3 regions of the Nonomuraea sp. NPDC050786 genome follow, and region 3 is predicted to be linked to each of the others. Evidence: riboswitches for the same ligand, from Rfam matches in the RefSeq annotation. Region 3 holds a riboswitch; each other region holds the start of a gene.
What was found. Region 3 has a riboswitch for thiamine pyrophosphate ahead of thiO (glycine oxidase ThiO). Riboswitches for the same ligand answer to the same signal wherever they lie in the genome.
Positions count from the first base shown of each region.

Region 1 (6,683 bases), on a different contig from region 3:
CTCCACGGGTCCGGAGCGGACACGATCTTCCTTTCGATAGAGGTCGTCCATAACCGTAACGATGCGGTTGGCGTCTATGTTTCCGAAGTGACTCATCGCTGGTTCCGCGTACTTTTACGTGGGAAAACCTTGGCCGAGAGTCTTCACTGACGCGGGGTTCGACGTAGCGTTTATGACAACCGAAGGAAGAGGGCAAAGTGTCTGAGGACGACCGGACGCGGGCCATGCGGTCACCAGGCGACGGCCGCCCGCTGCCACCGAAGCCCAATGACGGGCTGGTGCGTTCAGGGGGTGCGCCGGCCCATGAGAGCCCGTTCGGCGGGCCGGGCGCGCCGACGCACAAGCTTCCGGCAGTTCCACAGGGACCCCCTTCGGATGCGCCGCCCAAGGGTGGGCGCGTGTACGGCAAGGCCCGTGCCGGTAACAGTCCGGTCCGGCCGCTGCGCTCGAAGGGCGGTGAGCCGGCCGGTCCCGCGCGGCCGCGCATCCGGCTCTCCGGCAAGACCATTCTGAAGATCGTGGCCGGGCTGCTGGTCGTCCTGCTCGTCGCGGCCGTGGGCCTGTTCTTCTGGATCAACTCCCGGATCACCGGCATCGAGGGCGTGCTCGACGACTACCAGGGCCGCATCGCCGACACTCCGGGCACCAACTGGCTGCTCGTCGGCTCCGACAGCCGCAAGGGCCTGTCGGCCGCGGAGCGGAAGAAGCTGGCCACCGGCAGGGCCGTCGGGCAGCGTACGGACTCCATGATGCTGCTGCACATTCCCGACACCGGCGACAAGCCGACGCTGGTGAGCCTGCCGCGCGACTCGGCGGTCACCATCCCCGGCAAGGGGCGCGACAAGCTCAACGCCGCCTACAACGGCGGGCCGCAGCTGCTGGTCCGCACCGTCGAGTCGGTCACCGGCGTGCACATCGACCACTACATGGAGATCGGGTTCGCCGGGTTCGTGAACATCGTGGACGCCATCGGCGGGGTCGAGATCAACGTACGGGCCGCCGTGGACGACCCGAAGGCGGGACTCAAGCTGAAGAAGGGCACCCAGGTGCTCAACGGCGCCCAGGCCCTGGGATACGTGCGAACCCGCAAGGGCGGCGCGCTGCCCGACTTCGAGCGGACCAAGCGGCAGCGGCAGTTCCTGGGCGCGGTCGTGAAGAAGGCGGCCAGTCCTGGGGTGCTGATCAACCCGTTCACCTCGATCCCGCTGGCCATGAGCGCCACCGACGCGGTCGCCGTCGACTCGGGGACGGGGGCCTTCGACATGCTGTCGCTGGGGCTGGCGATGGGCGACAGCCCGGTGACGACGGTGGTGCCGTTCGGCGGGAACGAGACCGTCCCGAGCGGCGGCACGGCGGTCAAGTGGGACCGCACCAAGGCCCTGGCCCTCTTCGACGCTCTCAAGAGCGACAAGCCGGTTCCCCAGAACATCATCGACAGCAACTGAGCACTAACCTGCCGGCCATGGCCATCTCGGAGAAACTGCACAGCATCGGCCGTCCGATGCTCCAGGCGCAGCTGGAGCATCCCACCGTGGCCGGCATCGGGCGGGGCGACCTGCCCGAGCCGGTGTTCAGGTCGTGGCTGGAGCAGGACTACCTGTTCCTGCTCGACTACGTACGGGTCTTCGCCCGGCTGGCCTGGCAGGCTCCCGCCGGGCACCTGGGCGACCTGGTGGACCTGGCGCACACCACGTACCACGACGAGCTGAGCCTGCACAGGTCGCTGTCGGCGGAGTTCGGGGCGGATCTGGAGGGGGCGGTGAAGGGGCCGGCGTGCGCGGCGTACACGGCGTTCCTGCTGGAGTCCGCGGCGTCGTACGGGGAGGGGCTGGCGGCGCTTTATCCGTGTATGTGGGGATATTCGAGCCTTGGGCGGATATTGGCGGAGAATCCGCCTGATGAGCCGAGATATCGGGCTTGGGTGGACACGTACGCGGATCCGGGGTTCGAGGCGCTGACCGTGCGGATCGCGCAGATGATCGACGAGGCGGAGCCGGACCCGGCGCGGGCGGAGGCGCTGTTCGCCGAGGGGATGGCCCACGAGCTGGCCTTCTGGAACGTCCCCTAGCCGCCGTACGCTGGTGGCATGCCGGAACTTCCTGAAGTGGAGTCTCTCACCCACTTCCTGCGCGAGCGGGCCGTGGGACGTACGGTCCTGGGGGTCGACGTCGTGGCCATCCAGGCGCTCAAGACGTTCGACCCGCCCGTGACCGCGCTCGGCGGGCTGTCCGTCACCGGCGTGTCGCGGCACGGCAAGTTCCTCGACCTCGACTGTGACGGCCTCCACCTGGTCATCCACCTGGCCAGGGCGGGGTGGCTGCGCTGGCGCGACGACCTCTCGGGCGCGAAGCCGGTGCGCCCCGGCAAGGGGCCGCTCGCGGTACGGGTCCGGCTGGCGCCCGACGAGGAGGGGCCGGCGCCCGGGTTCGAGCTGACGGAGGCGGGGACGCAGAAGCGCCTCGCCGTCTATGTCACGAAAAATCCGGAAGACGTCCCCGGCATCGCCTCCCTCGGCCCCGACCCTCTCCGCGAGTCCTTCACCGTCGACGCGCTCAAGCGCATCGTGAGCGGCAACCGCACCCAGATCAAGGGGCTGCTGCGCGACCAGAAGATCATCGCGGGCATCGGCAACGCGTACTCGGACGAGGTGCTGCACGCGGCCAGAATGTCCCCGTTCAAGATCGCGGCGTCGTTGACCGACGCGCAGATCGCCGACCTGCACGAGGCCATCGTCACCATGTTGAGCGAGGCGGTGGAGCGGGCGCACGGGCTGGCGGCCAAGGACCTCAAGGCGGAGAAGAAGTCCGGGCTGCGCGTCCACAACCGGACGGGCCAGCCGTGCGACGTGTGCGGCGACACGATCCGCGAGGTGTCCTTCGCCGACTCGTCCCTGCAGTACTGCCCCACCTGCCAGACCGGCGGCAAGCCGCTCGCCGACCGGCGCCTGTCCCGCCTGCTGAAATGAGCCGCGCTCCGGTTATCGCTCGGCGGGTCGGTTCTCTCTTGTAACCGGGGCATGTTTTCGGCGAGCATGGGCACCGTGGAATCACCCGGTCACTGCGACAGCGCCATGGAAGACGACTACGACGTCCGCCAGTGGGACACGCGGGAGGACTGCGAGGTCCGTCAGATACTCGACCGCATCGCGGACAAGTGGTCGCTGCTGGTGATCGCGCTGCTCGACTGCCAGAGCCTGCGCTTCACCCAGCTCCGCCGCGAGATCGACGGCGTCAGCCAGCGCATGCTCAGCGTGACCCTGCGCCAGTTGGAGCGCGACGGCCTGGTCACCCGCACGGTCCACCCCGTCGTGCCGCCCAGGGTCGACTACGCGCTGACGCCGCTCGGCCGCACGCTCCACCAGACCATCAAGACGCTGGTCACCTGGACGGAGGAGCACCAGCAGGAGATCGCCGCCGCGCGTGCCGCCTACGACGCGAGGCGCGAGATGATGGAAGCATGACCGTACCTGAGATCGAGGCCAGCGCAGTTCCCGACGACGCCTACCTGCTCGACGTCCGAGAGCAGGACGAGTGGGTCGCCGGGCACGCGCCAGAGGCCGTCCACATCCCCATGACCCAGATCCAAGGGCGGGTGGACGAGGTGCCCGGCGACCGCACGGTCTACGTCGTCTGCCGGGTGGGCGGCCGGTCCCTGCAGGTGGCGGCCTGGCTCAACCAGCTCGGGCGCGACGCGGTCAACGTCGGTGGCGGCATGCAGTCGTGGGAGTACGCGCGCCGTCCGATGGTGAGCGAGACCGGGCAAACGCCCTTCGTGGCGTAAAAAGCTACAAAAGCGGGCGTAAAGCCTCCTGTGGCATTTCCGCCGCCACTAGGGCATGATGAGGGCGCCAACTTCAGATCGTCGCGGGAGCTCGGGGTTCGCCGGGCTGAGAGGGCAGCACAGATCCGCTGCCGACCGCCTGAACCTGTCCGGGTAATGCCGGCGTAGGGAGTGTGCGATGACGCATGTCGCCGACGAAGTTCCCCTGACCCTCGAGGGCAGGCCGCCGAAGACCCTGGGCGTGCTCGACCAGGGTGCGCTCTGGGCGAACCTCGGGGTCAGCCTCCTGGGCTTCTCCGGGGCGCTGCTCCTGCTCGACCCGCTCGGCGGGGCCCCGCTCAGCCTGGCCGCCGCGCTGGTGGCCGTCGTGGTGGGCAGCCTCGTCGGCACGGCCATGGTGGGCCTGTCCGCCGTCCCTGGCACGCGGACGGGGCAGCCCGCGATGGTGCTGCTGCGGGGGCTGTTCGGGGCGAGGATCTCGTACGTGCCCACGGTGCTGAACATCGTGCAGATGATCGGCTGGGGTGCGTTCGAGCTGTGGGTGATCGCCAAGGCGGCCGGCGCGATCTTCGGCGCGGTGCCGTACCAGGTGTGGGTGATCGCGGCGGGGGCGCTGACCACCGCGCTCTCCATCTGGCCGCTCGGGTCGGTGCGGATCCTGCGGCGGTACGTCACCATCGGGGTGGTCGTGTCGCTGGTCTGGTTCGCCTGGTTCTTCCTGACCCGGGCGCCCGCGCACACCGGCGGGTCCTGGGCGGCGTTCGCCCCGGCCGTGGACTACGTGATCGCGCTGTCGGTGTCGTGGGTGCCGATGGCGGCCGACTTCGCCCGGCACTCCCGGTCGAGCGGGGCGGCGTTCACCGGCGTGGTCGCCGGGTACACGCTGGCGCAGGTGGCCTGCCTGGGGCTGGGCGTGTACGCGGTGGCCCTGGCGGGGGCGGACGCGGTGCGGGCCGACGGGACGTCGGTGTTCGGCCCGTTCGTCGCGGTGCCGCTGGGCGCGCTCTTCTTCGCGATCCTGGTGCTCCGCGAGACCGACCAGTCGTTCGCCAACGTCTACTCCACCACGCTCTCGCTGCAGAACCTGATGCCGCGCGTGGACCGGCGCATCTTCTCCACCGCCATCGGCGTGCTGACCGTCGCGATCGCCCTGTTCGTGGACGTCAACTCGTATGGGGCGTTCCTGGGCGTGATCGGGGCGGTGTTCGTGCCGATGTTCGCGGTGCTGGCCGTGGACTACTTCGTGCTGGGCGGCTCGCGCGGCTGGAACACCGAGGAGCACGCGCCCTCGCGCTGGTCGAGGCTGGTGCCGTGGGCCCTCGGCTTCGTGGCGTACTGGCTGACGACCTCCACGCCCACGCTCCCGCAGTGGGACGCCTACTGGCAGTCGGTCCGCGAGGCCATCGGCTTCGCCCGGCAGCCGTGGATGAACGGGGCGCTCGGCGCGGCCGTCGTGGCCGCGCTGGTGACCCTGCTCATCGGCGCGTTGACGCCCGCTGCTCGACGTTGAGCAGGTGCTGCTTGGCCGCTTGGCCGCCCGCGTAGTCGCCGAGCCCGCCGTCCTCGCGCACCACGCGGTGGCACGGCACGATCACGCACACGGGGTTGGAGGCCAGCGCGTTGCCGATCGCCCGCAGCGCGCGCGGCCTGCCGATGCTCGCGCCGATCTCCTCCAAGGTCGTCGTCGTGCCGTACGGGATCGCCGTCGTCTTCTGCAGCACCGTGCGGGCGAACGGCGTGGCCAGCGTCAGGTTCACCGGTGTGGCGAACGCGCGCAGGCGGCCGGAGAAGTACGCGTCCAGCTCCCTGCGCACCGGGTCGAGCCGGCGGGCGTCCTGCCCGATGAAGCTGCCCACATGCCTGGTGAGCAGCTCGAACACATTGTTCTCCGGCTCGAAGCTGCACGCCACGATGCCCTTGGCCGTCACCGCGAGCACCAGCCTGCCGACGGCGCCGTCATAGGTGCCGAACGCGATGTCAGGGGGCGTCTCACCTCGATAGGTGCTGGACGTCACGCGCAACAGGGCTTCAAGATCGCCACTCGACATGCGCCCACCCGTCCCCACCGAGAATCACCGTGACCGCAGCGTATCGGACGGATCGCCCGACGGACCCACCTTGCCACGTGCACTATGGAGGAGTGGGGGACGAATGGGCCGGGAGTGACGACGAGATAGCTCGTGCTGCCCTCGCCAGTTCGCCCAACGCCGTCGTGGTCGTCGACCGGGACCAGAGCGTGCTGGTCTGGAACGAGGCTGCCGAGCGGCTGTTCGGGTGGACCGCGGAGGAGATGCTCGGGCGCCGGGCGCCGATCGTGCCCGGCGAGCTCACCGCCGAGCACAACGCCGTCCTGGAGCGCGTACGCACCGGCGGCCAGGTCTCGGTTCGCACCAAGCGCCTGCGCGGCGACGGGACCGTTCTGGACGTCCGGGTCGACATCAGCGCGCTGCGCCTGGGCAGCGCCGTGGCCGGATACGTCTGCGTCCACCATCTCGCGCGCGCCGACGAGCTGGCCAGGAACCGCATGGCCCGCAGGGCGCGGCTGGTGCGCAGGCTGACCGACGTGGTCGGCGACATCAACTCCGAGCTCGAGCTCTCCGCCGTGCTCGACCGGATCTCGGCCAGCCTCACCGAGCTCACGGGGGCGGACGCGGGCGGGTTCGTGCTGATCGAGGGCGACCGGTTACGCCTGGTCAGCACGTACCAGCTGCCGGCCGCCATCAGGGGCACCACCACGGACCTGCGTACGAGCCTCGTGGACAAGCTCTTACGCACCGGCAAGACCGTCCTGCTGCAGTCGGACGAGCTGGACGACCTGGTGTGGGCGCGGCTGAAGGGCCTGCACACGATCGCGCTCGGGCTGGCCGCCGTCGGCGGGCGCCCCTACGGGGCTCTGTACGCGC
Region 1 is NZ_JBFAHJ010000024.1:87,710-94,392, reverse strand. Features, by position in the region: gene AB0H84_RS35295 (LCP family protein) at 399-1,445, shown strand; gene AB0H84_RS35290 (TenA family protein) at 1,463-2,068, shown strand; gene AB0H84_RS35285 (DNA-formamidopyrimidine glycosylase family protein) at 2,087-2,965, shown strand; gene AB0H84_RS35280 (helix-turn-helix domain-containing protein) at 3,071-3,460, shown strand; gene AB0H84_RS35275 (rhodanese-like domain-containing protein) at 3,457-3,780, shown strand; TPP riboswitch at 3,854-3,969, shown strand; gene AB0H84_RS35270 (cytosine permease) at 3,959-5,290, shown strand; gene AB0H84_RS35265 (methylated-DNA--[protein]-cysteine S-methyltransferase) at 5,256-5,828, opposite strand; gene AB0H84_RS35260 (PAS domain S-box protein) at 5,921-6,683, shown strand, end outside.
Region 1: another riboswitch for thiamine pyrophosphate. It lies ahead of AB0H84_RS35270 (cytosine permease); the one in region 3 lies ahead of thiO (glycine oxidase ThiO).

Region 2 (6,683 bases), on a different contig from region 3:
GGCAACCTCTACCTGACCGAGAAACGCGGCGGCGGGGACTTCGACGAAGAGGACGAGGCGGTCGTCATCGCACTGGCGACCGCCGCGGGCGTCGCGGTGGAGAACGCCCGGTTGTACGAGGAGTCCCGGCGGCGCGAGGTGTGGCTGAAGGCGTCGTCAGAGATCACCACGAGCCTGCTGTCCGGCGCCGGCCTTCATGAGGTGCTGACCACGATGGCGGCATGTGCCGGACAGATGTGCGACGCCGACGTGGTGCAGGTGCTGCTGCCCGAGGCGTCGGGTGAGACGCTCGTCGTGGATGTGGCGGAGGGCGAGGGAGCCGGCGAGCTGCTGGGGATGACGTTCGAGATCTCGGCCACGCCGGCCGGCGAGGCGTTCAGACGGGGCGAGCCGGTGTCGGAGCGGGATCTGCCGAGCGATCCTTACCCTGACTCGCCGTTGCGGCGGCTGGGCTACGGGCGCGCCCTGATGGTGCCGCTGGGTACGGCGCCGCAGGTGCGTGGGGTGCTGGCGTTGGCCAAGCGCAGCGGGCGGCTGCCGTTCAGCGGGGCCGATCAGCAGATGGTGGAGTCGTTCGCGGGTCAGGCGGCGGTCGCGCTGGAGCTGGCCGAGGCACGGCGTGATGCCGAGCGGCTCGGCCTGCTGGAGGACCGGGACCGCATCGCCAAGGATCTGCATGACGTGGTCATCCAGCGGTTGTTCGCCACCGCGATGACGTTGATGAGCACGGTACGCCTGATCGAGCGGCCGGAGGCGGGCAAGCGGGTGCAGCACGCGATCGACGAGCTGGACGAGACGATCCGGCAGATCCGCTCGTCCATCTTCGCCCTGCAGGCCCCGCGCCAGGAGGCTGCTCCGAGTCTGCGGACGCAGATCGTCGAACTCGTGGAGGGAGCGGGCGGGCATCTGGGGTTCATGCCGGGGCTGCGCATGGAGGGCCAGATCGACACCGTGGTGCCCGAGCGTGTCGCCGAGCACCTGCTGGCCGTGCTGCGTGAGGCACTGTCGAACGTGGTGCGCCACTCCCGCGCGACCCGGGCGCAGGCCTCGGTGGAGGTCGCCGATCAGCGGCTCACGCTTGTGGTCACCGACAACGGCGTCGGCTTGGGAGAGGAAGGACGCCGCAGCGGCGTGCGCAACATCGAGGAGCGGGCCGGCCGTCTGGGCGGCACCGCCGAACTGGAGGCTCCGGAGGAGGGCGGCACACGGCTACGCTGGCACGTCCCCTTGGACTGAAGGACGGCTTGCCGGCGGGGCCACGATCGGCGAAACGAGTGCGTGGGCCTGGCGGGCGATCTCCCATTCCTCGTCGGTGGGGATGACCAGCACGGACACTTCGGCGCCCGCGGGGGAGATGAGCCGTTCGCCGGTCGTGCCGGCCTGGTTGAGTGCCGGGTCCACGGCGATGCCGAGCCGTTCGAGCCCGGCCAGGGATTCGGCGCGGGTGGCGGTGTCGTGTTCGCCCACGCCGCCGGTGAACACGATCGCGTCCACCCGTCCGAGCAGCGCGTAGTAGGCGCCGACGTACTTGCGGATGCGGCGAGTGTAGATGTCCAGGGCTGAACGGGCGGCGTGGTCGTCGCGGGCGCGTACTTCCCGCATGTCTCTGGTGCCGGCCAGCGCGAGCAGGCCGCTGTGGTGAGTGAGCGCCTGCTCGACCTGCTGGGCGTCCAGCCCGTTCACGCGGGCGAGGTAACCGGTGAGCGCCGGGTCGATGTCGCCGGAGCGGGTGCCCATGACCAGCCCCTCCAAGGGCGTCATGCCCATGGAGGTGTCGATGCTGCGCCCGCCGCAGACGGCGGTGGCGCTGGCGCCGTTGCCCAGGTGCAGCACGATCAGGTTGAGGTCGGCCAGGTCCCGGCGGAGGAAGGCGGCGGCGCGGCGGGAGACGTACGCGCAGGAGGTGCCGTGGAAGCCGAAGCGCCGCACGCCCCACTCCTGGGGCACGGCGTAGGTGTAGGCCTCGGGTGGCAGGGTGCGGTGGAAGGCGGTGTCGAACACGGCCACCTGTGGTACCTGGGGGAACGCCTTGCGCGCGACGCGGATGCCGGTGACGTTGATCGGGTTGTGCAGGGGAGCGAGTGGTGTCAGTTCCTCGAGGGCGGCGATCACGTCGTCGTCGATCAGCACGGCCTCGGTGAAGCGGGTGCCGCCGTGCACGACCCGGTGCCCGACCGCGACGGGCGCCAGTTCGGGCCCTGCCGCGGCGAACGCCTCCATCATGGCCTCCAGCCCCTCGCCGTGCCCGGGGAAGGGCCGCTCCCGCACGTACGGCGTCCCGTCCCCGCTCCGATGGGTGAGCCGCCCGGTCTCCTCGCCGATGCGTTCGACCAGGCCGCCGGCTGGGCGTTCGCGGGTCTCGACGTCCACCAGCTCGTACTTGATCGACGAGGATCCGGTGTTCAGGACGAGAATGCGGCCGGCCATGTCCACGAGCCTATTTCGAGGGGGTCCTCGCTGTGCTCGCGGGTGTGGGCACGGGCTCGGAGCCGGGCGTCGGCGCACGTGGGAGGCCCGGCGTGGCTGAGCCGGTGCGGCGGCCCATCGTCTGGGCCGGTCTGCCGGCCGCCACCGCTCTGGTGAGAGTGCGGGCCGTGGTGTCGCTTCTCGCCCTCTGCTAGCGTTCCCTGTGACGCGGGGTGCCCGGGAGGCCGGGCTGAGATCACACCCGTCGAACCTGATCTAGTTCGCACTAGCGAAGGGACGTCATCGGTGACCTTCTGTGAGCAGATGTGGACGCGCACGGCCGCGTTGCTCGAGGCGATCCACCACCACCCGTTCAACACCGCGCTCCGCGACGGCACCCTCGACCGGGAGCGCTTCGCGTTCTACCTCGTCCAGGACGGCCGCTACCTGGTGGCGTACTCCAAGGTGCTCGCGACCGCCTCGGCCCGCGCCACCGACCCGGACGACGCCGCGTTCTTCGCCCGGAGCGCGCACACGGCGCTGGTCGTCGAGCGCGGGCTGCACGCCGGCTACCTCCAGCAGTTCGGCCTGGCGCCCGACGAGACAGAAGCCATCGCCACCTCGCCCACCTGCCTGGCCTACTCCTCCTATCTCCAGGCCACGGCCCTCGCCGCTCCCTTGCCCGTGCTCGCCGCCGCCGTGCTGCCGTGTTTCTGGGTGTACCAGGACGTCGGCACGGCGCTGCTCGAGCGCACGGCGGACGCCGCCGGCCACCCGTACCGGACCTGGATCGCCACCTACTCCGACCCGTCGTTCGCGGCCTCGGTGGAGCAGGCCAGGGCGCTCGTGGACCGGCTGGCCGAGCTCGCCGACCCGGGGACGCGCCGGGCGATGGAGGCGGCGTTCTGCCGGGCCACCGAGTACGAGTGGATGTTCTGGGACAGCGCGTGGCGCCTCGAGACCTGGCCCACGGCGGGATGGCTGGCCGCACACCCCGCCGTCACGCGAACGACTCGCTGAGCTCCCTGCGCAGCTCGCGGGCCTGGTGCAGGTAGTGGCGGGCCAGCACGGAGCGCCCGGACGAGTGGTACAGCTCGCCCAGCGACTGGTACGTGTCCGCCTCGCCGCTCCGGTCCCCGAGCTGCTGGAAGATCACCAGTGAGCGCTCCAGCTGGTCGGAGCCGTCCGACCGGTCGCCCCTGGCCACCTGGAGCCCACCCAGGTTCCGCATCGCGTACGCGCCGCAGTGCCGATCCCCGAGAGCCTCGAAGATGTCCAGCGCGTGCCCCTGGAAGCGCATGGCCCTGTCGGACTCGGCGACCAGGTCGTACAGGCGGCCGAGCTGCATGGACACGCAGCCCTCGCGGTGCGCGTCGCCGAGCTCCTCGGCCAGCCGCAGGGCGTCCCCGAGCCACCTGGAGGCCTGGCGCACGTCGCGCAGCGACAGGTAGACGCGCCCGATCGCCTGCCGCGCGTACGCCTCGCCGCTCCTGTCGCCGATGGCCAGGAACATGGCCAGCGCGTGCCTGAAGGACCCGAGCGCCCTGAGGTGCCGGCCGGAGAACTGGTTGACCGCCGCCAGCCCGCAGATCGAGATCGCCTCGCTCCGCGTGTCGCCGAGCTCGTGGAAGATGGCCCGCGCGCGCCGGAACATGTCGCCGGCCTCGGCGTACCGGTCCTGGTAGAGGCAGACCTGGGCCAGGCCGCGGAGCATGGCGGCCTCGCCGTGGCGGTCGCCGGCCGCGCGGGCGCTGTCCAGGGCGACGCGGTGCGTGCTCTGCCACTCGTCCAGGCGGCAGTGCAGGTCGAAGTAGGGCACCAGGGTCGCGGCCAGCCCCCACGCGGACTGGGCCAGGCCCGCGCCGGCGGCCAGCCGTACGGCGTCGACCAGGGACTCATGCTCGGCGTCGAACCAGGCCAGCGGCTCGGCGGTCAGGCGGCCGAGGGTCTCCCGCTCCAGGCTCCAGCGGGGCGCCCCGTCGGACGTCAGCCCGAACAGGGTGGTCGGCAGCCGCGCGGCGGCGTGTTCGGCGGCGGTCAGCCAGCCGCCGAGCACCCTGACGAGCGCGTGCCGTTCGGCCCCGTCGATGGTGGGGGCGCCCGCCTTCTCCATGGCGGCGCAGCGGACCAGGTCGTGCAGGCGGTAGCGGGGCTGGCCGACGGGGTCGGTGCCGGCCAGGCGCAGGAGGTTGGCGTCCACGAGGGTGTCCACCACGGTGTCCGACCGGTGCCGGTCGAGCACGGCGTCGGCCACCCAGCCGGGTACGGACTGGGAGCCGAGCAGGCCGAGCGCGCGGAAGGCCAGGGCCGCGTCGCCGGGCAGCCGGCGGTAGCTGAGCTCGAACGAGCCGCGTACCTCGAGGTCGCCGGCGCGCAGCTCGTCGAGGCGGCTCGTCTCGTCATCCAGCCGCTGCCGCAGCACGCTCAGCGGCCAGCCGGGCCGCCCGGCCAGCCGGGCCCCCGCCACCCTGACGGCCAGCGGCAGGTGGCCGCAGGAGTGCAGGATCGCCTGTGCGGCCTCGCGCTCCGCCGCCACCCGCTCGGCGCCGACGATCTTGGCGAGGAGTTCCTCGGCCTCCTCGGGCGGCAGCACGTCGAGCTCGAGCTGGAGGGCGCCCGGCAGCTCCGCGATCCGCCGCCGGCTCGTGACGAGCACCGCGCAGCCGTGACCGGGCAGCAGGGCGCGTACCTGCGCGGTGTCGGCGGCGTCGTCGAGGAAGACCAGCATGGGCCGCCGGGCCAGCAGGGACCGGTACAGGGAGGCCCGCTCGCGCAGCGTGGGCGGCAGGGCCTGCTCCGCGACGCCGAGCGCGCGCAGCGCCTCGGCGAGAAGGTCGAGGGGGTCGGCCGGCGTCGTGTCGGTGCCGCCCAGGCACAGGTAGAGCTGGCCGGCCGGGTACTCCGCGCGCAGGGCGTGCGCGCAGTGCACGGCCAGCGCCGACTTGCCGACGCCGGGCGGCCCGGTCACCACGGCGATCGAAGGCGGCCCGTCCGGCGGGCGCTCGCCCGCCGACAGGGCCCGGGTCAGGGCCGCCACGTCCGCCGCCCTGCCGGTGAAGTCCGGCACGTCGGCCGGGAGCTGGTGGGGCGTGAAGTCCGGCACGTCCGCGGGGAGCTGGTGGGGCGCGGCGGCGGGCGCCGGAGGCGGATCGCCCGCCGTCACGGGCGCGGGCGCGGGGTCGCCCGCCAGCACGGAGGCGTGCACGTCACGCAGGTCCTGCCCCGGCTCGATGCCCAGCTCGTCCACGAGCTGCCGCCTGATCGTGGTGTAGGCGTGCAGCGCCTCGGCCCGCCGGCCGCTGTGGTGCAGGGCGAGGATCAGCCGCTGCCACAGATCCTCCCGGTAGGGGTGCTCGCCGATCAGCCGGCGCAGGTCGTCGATCGCGCCGGCGTGCTCGCCGCGGGCCAGCTTCAGCTCGGCCAGCTCCTCGGCCGCGGCCAGCCGGGCCTGGGTGAGCGCGCGCAGCCGCCCGTCCCACAGCGGGCTGGCGGGCAGGTCGCTGAGCGGCGCCCCGCGCCATAACGCCAGAGCGCGGCGTAAATGCTCGAAGGCCTCGTCGGTACGGCCCGCCGCCCGCGCCATGGTCACCAGTTCCTCGAACCGCAGGGCGTCCAGCCGCTCCGCGTCGATCTCGATCGCGTAGCCGGAGGGCTGGGCCACGATCTGGACCCCGGCCGAGCGCAGCGAGCTCACGTACGTGCGCAGATTGGCGACGGCGGACGACGGCTGCGTCCGCGGCCACAGCACCTCGACGAGCATGTCCGAGCTGACCACCTGGTTGGCGTCCAGCAGCAGCGAGGCGAGCAGGAGCCTGGGCTTCCTGCCCGCGATCCGAAGGAGCCCTTCAGGAGACCGGACCTGCAACGGCCCAAGAACACTGAATACGGGCTGTTCAACCACCATGACCGCGCGTACTCCTGAGCTGGACGCCGGGCGGGGCGCCCGTGGGTGAGGCGTATCAAGCTGGAAGGGCCTTTATACCGATTTTGGATGTTCTTTGTATGTCGTACTCGCAATCTTGGTCCCCAGCAAGAGCGCTTCGAAAGATCCAACGGACAGTTCGCGGTGCCGGTCGGGGACCACCCCCTCCGGCGCGCGCAGAAAGGTATCCGCATGAGACCCAGAGGGGTGCTTACGGCCGGGGTTGCCCTGCTCTTCAGCCTCGCCACAAGCTCGATCGCGACGGCGGCATGGGCCGCCCCGACCCCGACCCCTTCGCCGTCGTCCTCGGCGAAGGAGGACGAGGGGGAGATGGGCAACCCGCCGAACCAGGTGG
Region 2 is NZ_JBFAHJ010000014.1:34,236-40,918, reverse strand. Features, by position in the region: gene AB0H84_RS24905 (GAF domain-containing protein) at 1-1,236, shown strand, start outside; gene AB0H84_RS24900 (acetate kinase) at 1,210-2,427, opposite strand; TPP riboswitch at 2,626-2,721, shown strand; gene tenA (thiaminase II) at 2,713-3,426, shown strand; gene AB0H84_RS24890 (BTAD domain-containing putative transcriptional regulator) at 3,407-6,310, opposite strand; gene AB0H84_RS24885 (M23 family metallopeptidase) at 6,521-6,683, shown strand, end outside.
Region 2: another riboswitch for thiamine pyrophosphate. It lies ahead of tenA (thiaminase II); the one in region 3 lies ahead of thiO (glycine oxidase ThiO).

Region 3 (6,683 bases):
GCGAAACGCCCCACCAGGTGGCGCAGCTCGCGGATGGAATGGTTGACCGCGGTGAAGTGCGCCACGGGCGTGAGCGTCGTGTCGTGGGCGATCCGCTCGACGATGTCGACCGTGCGGTCACGCGTGGAGCCGCCGGCGCCGTACGTCACGGACACGAACGTCGGCCGCAGCGACTCCAGCTCCCTGATCGCCTTCCAGAGCTGCCGCGCTCCCTCGTCGGTCTTCGGCGGGAAGAACTCGAAGGAGAACGACCGGCCACCGGCGGCGAGCAGGTCGCGGACGGTGGGAACACGATCGGGCAGGATGGAGGGTCGACCAAGCGCCATGCCCCAAGGTTACAGGTCACCTCCCCACCGCAAGGTCATGGACGCGCCACCCTAGGGGGCCGGCGCGCCACCCTAGGGGTCAGGCGGCTGCGTCACCTCCGAGGCACCGGCAACGCCTCCAGCACACCTGCGGAGTCGATCCGGGCGCCCGGCCACTAGTCTCAAGGCATGACCACTGACGCCGCCGGCCTGGACACCCTGCGCAAGCAGGTGGAGCGTGCTCTCGGAGAATTCGTCGAACGGCAGCTGCCCGCCACCGGCGATCCCGAGCTCGCACCGCTGCGCACGGCCGCCGACGAGTTGCTGTCGGGCGGCAAGCGGCTGCGCCCCGCGTTCTGCTACTGGGGCTGGCGCGGCGCGGGCGGCACGGACGTCCCCGAGATCTTCACCGCCGCGGCCTCCCTGGAGCTGCTGCAGGCCAGCGCGCTGGTCCACGACGACGTGATGGACAAGAGCGACCTGCGCAGGGGGATGCCGTCCGCCCACCGCCGGTTCCAGTCGCTGCACGAGAAGTCGGGCTGGCACGGCTCCGCGGAGCAGTTCGGCGAGGGCGCGGCGATCCTGCTGGGCAACCTGCTGCTGATCTGGTCGGGCGAGATGTGGCGCACCAGCGGCCTGCCGCCCGAGTCGCTGGCGGCGGCCCAGCCGGTGCACGACCACATGCGCACCGAGCTGATGTGCGGCCAGTACCTCGACCTGCTGGAGCAGGCCCACGGCGAGAACACGTTCGAGTCGGCGCTGCGGGTGGCGCTGTTCAAGAGCGGCAAATACTCGGTGGAGCAGCCGCTCAGGCTCGGGCTGGTGCTCGCCGCCGGCAAGCTCATGCCGTGGATGGACGAGCTCTGCACGGGGTACGGCACGCAGGTCGGGATCGCGTTCCAGCTCCGGGACGACATCCTGGGAGTGTTCGGCGACCCGGCGCAGACGGGCAAGCCCGCCGGGGACGACCTGCGCGAAGGCAAGCGGACGATGCTCGTCGCCCGCACCCTGGCAGCCGCCTCCCCCGCCGACGCGACCACCGTGCGACGGCTCCTGGGGGATCCTGACCTGGACGAGCACGGGGTGGAGACGCTGCGGCGGATCATCGACGACACCGGTGCGCTGCGGGAATGCGAGGAGCTGATCGGCGACTACCTGGGCAGGGCGCTGTCGGCGCTCGACGAGGCGCCGCTCACGGCCGACGCCCGCACGGCGCTGACGGAGCTCGCCATCGCCGCCACCTCCCGCAACACCTGACGCGTACGCGCTCGGGGGCTCGGCCCTCTCCCGGGTGCGGGCACGCACGCCTGAGGGGGCGATGCGCGCCAACCCAGGGCCTGGCACTGCCATCGCAGCTGGTGCGGGGGCTGCCATCGCCCGGGTGCGGGGGGCTGCCATCGCACCGAGTGCAGGGTCTGCGGTAGGCGGTGCCAGTTCATGGCAGGCGCGGAGCTGCCGTCGCCGTGCCAGTGGAGCCTGCCAGCCGGGCCATGCCAGCGGAGCCGGCCATCGGGGCCATGCCAGCGAAGCGCCAGCAGGGCCGCGCCAGCCGAGCCGCGCGAGCAGGCCGCGCGAGCAGGCCGCGCGAGCAGGCCGCGCCAGCAGGCCGCGCCAACGAAGCGCCAGCAGGGCCGCGCCAGCAGGGCTGCCCGAGCAACGCCCCAGCCGAGCCGCGCGAGCAGGCCGCGCGAGCAGGCCGCGCCATCGGAGCCGCGCCAACGAAGCGCCTGCCGGGCCGCGCCAGCGAGGGCGCCGGCGCCGAGGCTGTCACGAGTTCATGGCCCGAGGCGCCCGCGGGGTGGCGGACGCCTCGGACTGAGGTCGACGGAGCCGGGTCGACAAGGTCGACGGAGCCGACGGGGACACCGGTGGCCGCGTAAGGGCGGCTCCCCGGGTCAGCGGGAGGACAGGCGCTTGGCGAACTCCGCCGCGGCCGCCCCCGGGTCCTCCGCGTCCGTGATCGCGCGTACGACCACCACCCGGCTCACCCCGTACGACATCACCTCGTCCAGGTTCGTGAGGTCGATGCCGCCGATCCCGAACCACGGCCGCGCGCTCTCCAGCGCGGCCGCGTGCCTGAGCAGCGGCGGGCCGGGGGCCGGGCGGCCGGGCTTGGTGGGCGTGGGCCAGACGGGGCCGCAGCAGAAGTAGTCGACGCCCGGCTCCACAGCCGCGGCGGAAGCCTCGGCGGCGGAGTGGGTGGACCGTCCGATGACGATGTCGTCGCCGAGTATCTCTCGCGCGACCGCCACAGGAAGGTCGTCCTGCCCCAGGTGGAGCACGTCGGGCCGGGCGGCATAGGCGATGTCCGCCCGGTCGTTGACGGCCAGCAGTTTGCCGTGCCGGTCGCAGGCGTCGCGGAAGACTTCGAGGAGCGCGAGTTCTTCGCGTGCCTCCAGGCCCTTCTCCCGCAGCTGGATGATGTCCACGCCCGCGGTCAGCACCGTATCGAGGAACTCTGCCAGGTCGCCGCGGTCGCGGCGGCCGTCGGTGCAGAGATAGAGGCGTGCCTCAGAAACCGAGGGCTTGGGCACGCCGCTTGACCTCCGTGTGGCGGCCGGCCTTGATCGCCTCGATGGGCGACCCTGGCAGCGACTCGTCAGGGGTGAAGAGCCAGCGCAGCGACTCGACATCGTCGTAGCCGGCGTCCTGCAGCACGGTCAGCGTGCCGGGCAGGCCCTTCATCACGTCCTTTCCGTCGAGGAACACCGCGGGCACCTGCGGCCCGCCGCTGCCCCGGCGCACGCCGAGCAGTTTGTGGTCCTTGAGGAGTTGCTTGGCCCGCCCGATGGAAAGGTCCAGGCGCGAGGCCACTTCGGGGAGAGTGAGCCACTCTTCTACGAGCTGGTCGGTCTCCCGGTCGATCTGTGCAACAGAAAGCGTCACGAAACCACAACTACCACATGGCGTGCTTGCTCAAACAACACAATCCCGTAGGGGCACATCTGGATCTACCAGGCGTTCCGCGTCGAGGCGGTGCCCCGCGTCGATGATCCGGCGCCCCTGTACGAGGTCCCGCGGCCGGTCCACGGCGAGCACCGCGGCGAGGGCGTCGTCGGCGGTGAGCCAGAGGGCCGACCACTTGCCCTCCGGGTCGCCTCGGTAGACGAGCCGCTCCCCCGCCGGATGATGGCCGGCGTACTGCACCATGTGGCCGAACTGCTCCGACCAGAAGTAGGGGACGGGATCGTAGGCCACGTCCTCGCCCAGCAGGCTCGCGGCGGCGACCTCGGGGGCGTTGAGCGCGGTGTCCCAGTGCTCGACCCTGAGCCTGGTCTGCCAGCGGCGCGACCACCAGGCGGCGCAGTCGCCGACGGCGACCGTGTCGGGCAGCGAGGCACGCAGGTGCTCGTCCACGACCACGCCGTTGTGCAGGTCGATGTCGGCGCCGGTGAGCCATTCGACGGCCGGGCGCACGCCGATGCCCGTGACGACCACGTGGGCCGCCACGAACTCGCCGCCGACCAGGCGGACGCCGCCCTCGTCCACGGAGTCGACCATGGTGCCGAGCCGCAGGTCGATCTCGTCGTACCAGCGCTGGGTGCGGGCCCCGATCTCGGCGCCGACGGCGGTCGCGAGCGGCGCCTGGCCCGCCTCGATCACGGTCACCGCGCAGCCGGCGCGGCGGGCGGCGGTGGCCACCTCGGCGCCGATCCAGCCCGCGCCGATGATGGCGACGCGGGCGCCGGGGACGAGCATGGCCCGCAGCTCGTGGGCGTCGTCGATCGTGCGCAGCACGTGCTGCGGGCCGTCGCCGGGCAGCCTGATCGGCTCGGCCCCGGTGGCGATGACCAGGCCGTCGTAGCTCAGCTCGCCCTCGGTGGTCTCGACGACGCCCGCGCGCAGCGACTTGGCGCTGACGCCCGGGCGGAAGTCCACGTCGATCGCGGCCAGATCGGTGCCGACGTAGCTGGTGTCGGCGTCGCCGAACAGCACGGCCTTGGACAGCGGCGGGCGGTCGTAGGGCCGATGGCGCTCCTCACCGATCAGCGTGATCCTTCCGCCGAATCCGCGTCCGCGCAGCGCTTCCACGGTGCGCACCCCGGCCAGGCCGGCTCCTACCACCACGACATGATTCACGTTCATGACCATAACGGGGGCGGTGCCGGGCCGTCGCGCCGAGGCCGTAGGCTGGAGGCGGAAAGACGCGCGGGAGTCCGGCCGTAACCGGGCTGAGAGGAAGGCTGCACCGGGCCTTCGACCGCAAGACACCTGATCCGGATCATGCCGGCGAAGGGAGCGCGGATGGATGTGATCGTGGGCGCCGGGGTGGTCGGGCTCTCCGCGGCCTGGCGGCTGGCCCGCGACGGCCTGCCGGTCACTCTCGTGGACCCCGCCCCGGCCTCGGGCGCCTCGCACGCGGCCGCGGGGATGCTGGCGCCGGTCAGCGAGGTCTCCTACACCGAGGTGCCGCTGCTGCGGCTGGGCGCGGCTTCGCTGCGCCGCTGGCCCGGCTTCGCCGCCGAGCTGGCGGCCGACGCGGGCCTGCCGGGCGTCGAGGCCCTGGATCTTCGTTCCGACGGGACGCTCGACGTGGCGTTCGGGGCCGACGACCTGGCGGCGCTGGACGAGCTGGCCGCGTACATGGAGAAGCTGGAGCTGCCCGTCGAGCGGCTGAGCGGGCGCGAGTGCCGCCGCCTGGAGCCGATGCTGGCGCCCTCCGTGCGGGGCGGGCTGCTGGCCCCCGGCGACGCCTGGGTGGACCCGCGCCGGGTGACGGCGGCGCTGCTCGCCGCCCTCGACCGCCTGGGGGTCCCGCTGGTCCGCGCCCGCGTCGGCGAGCTGCTGCGCGACGGCGGCCGGGTCACGGGGGTACGCTTCGACGACGGCGGCGAGGTGCGGGCGGAGCGGGTCGTCCTGGCGGCCGGGGCATGGAGCGCCGGGCTGGCCGGCGTGCCGGTGCGGCCGGTCAAGGGGCAGATCATGCGGCTGCGTTCCCCGCAGCCGCTGCTCACCCGCTGCGTGCGCGGCACCGTGCACGGCACGCCGGTCTACCTCGTCCCCCGGGGTGACGGCGAGCTGGTGGTCGGGGCGACCCAGGAGGAGATGGGGTTCGACACCCGGGTGACCGCGGGCGGGCTGTACGAGCTGCTGCGGGACGCCAGGGAGCTGGTGCCGGGCGTCACCGAGCTGGAGATCGCCGACGTGGTGGCCGGACTGCGGCCGGGCACGCCGGACAACCTGCCCGTCATCGGCCCGAGCGGCACGCCGGGGCTCGCGCTGGCCACCGGGCACCACCGGGGCGGCGTGCTGCTGGCGCCGTTGACGGCCGACATCCTGCGGGGCGAAGAGGGCGAGCTGGCGGCGTTGTGCGCGCCTGGAAGGTTTCGGGAAATTTCATGATTGTGACGATCAACGGGGCCGCGCACGAGGTGGCCGACGGCATGACCGTGGCGCAGGCCGTACGCAGACTGACCGCGGCCACCACCGGAGTGGCCGTGGCCGTGAACGACGAGGTGGTCACGCGGAGCTCGTGGGAGACGACGGCGCTCAGCGACCGTGACCGGGTGGAGGTTCTGACGGCGGTGCAAGGTGGATGATCTGATCATCGCCGGGGAGAAGTTCGCTTCCCGGCTCATCATGGGGACCGGCGGCGCGCCCTCGCTCGACGTGCTCGACCAGGCGCTGGCCGCGTCCGGCACCGAGATCACCACGGTGGCCATGCGGCGGCTCGACCCCCAGGCCCCCGGCTCGGTCCTCGACGTGCTGCGCAGGCGGGACATCAAGGTGCTGCCCAACACGGCCGGCTGCTTCACCGCGGGCGAGGCCGTGCTGACGGCGCGGCTGGCCAGGGAGGCGCTCGGCACGAACTGGGTCAAGCTGGAGGTCATCGCCGACGAGCGGACGCTGCTGCCCGACCCGATCGAGACGTTCGACGCGGCCGAGCGGCTGGTGGCCGACGGGTTCGTGGTGCTGCCGTACATCGGGGACGATCCCGCGCTGGCCCGCAGGCTGGAGCAGGCGGGCTGCGCGGCCGTGATGCCGCTGGGCGCGCCGATCGGCTCGGGCCTCGGCATCCGCAACCCGCACAACATCGAGCTGATCGTCGAGGCCGCCTCGGTGCCGGTGGTGCTCGACGCGGGCATCGGCACGGCGAGCGACGCCGCGCTGGCGATGGAGCTGGGCTGCGACGCCGTGCTGCTGGCCACGGCGGTGACCAGGGCGCAGCGGCCCGACCTCATGGCGGCGGCCATGAAGGGGGCCGTGGTCGCGGGACGGCTGGCGCGGCTGGCGGGCCGCATCCCGCGCAGGCGCTACGCCGAGGCGTCCTCCCCGATGACCCCCTGAGAGGGCCGTTTCCTCGAGGGTGCTGAGGTTGCTGGTGCGGGGCCGTTCCACAGGGAACGTCTCCGCATCGGTTTCGGGCGGCAAGGCCCT
Region 3 is NZ_JBFAHJ010000002.1:342,130-348,812, forward strand. Features, by position in the region: gene metF (methylenetetrahydrofolate reductase [NAD(P)H]) at 1-326, opposite strand, end outside; gene AB0H84_RS05950 (polyprenyl synthetase family protein) at 495-1,562, shown strand; gene thiE (thiamine phosphate synthase) at 2,201-2,839, opposite strand; gene AB0H84_RS05960 (Rv2175c family DNA-binding protein) at 2,817-3,191, opposite strand; gene AB0H84_RS05965 (FAD-dependent oxidoreductase) at 3,222-4,391, opposite strand; TPP riboswitch at 4,445-4,561, shown strand; gene thiO (glycine oxidase ThiO) at 4,551-5,648, shown strand; gene thiS (sulfur carrier protein ThiS) at 5,645-5,845, shown strand; gene AB0H84_RS05980 (thiazole synthase) at 5,838-6,593, shown strand.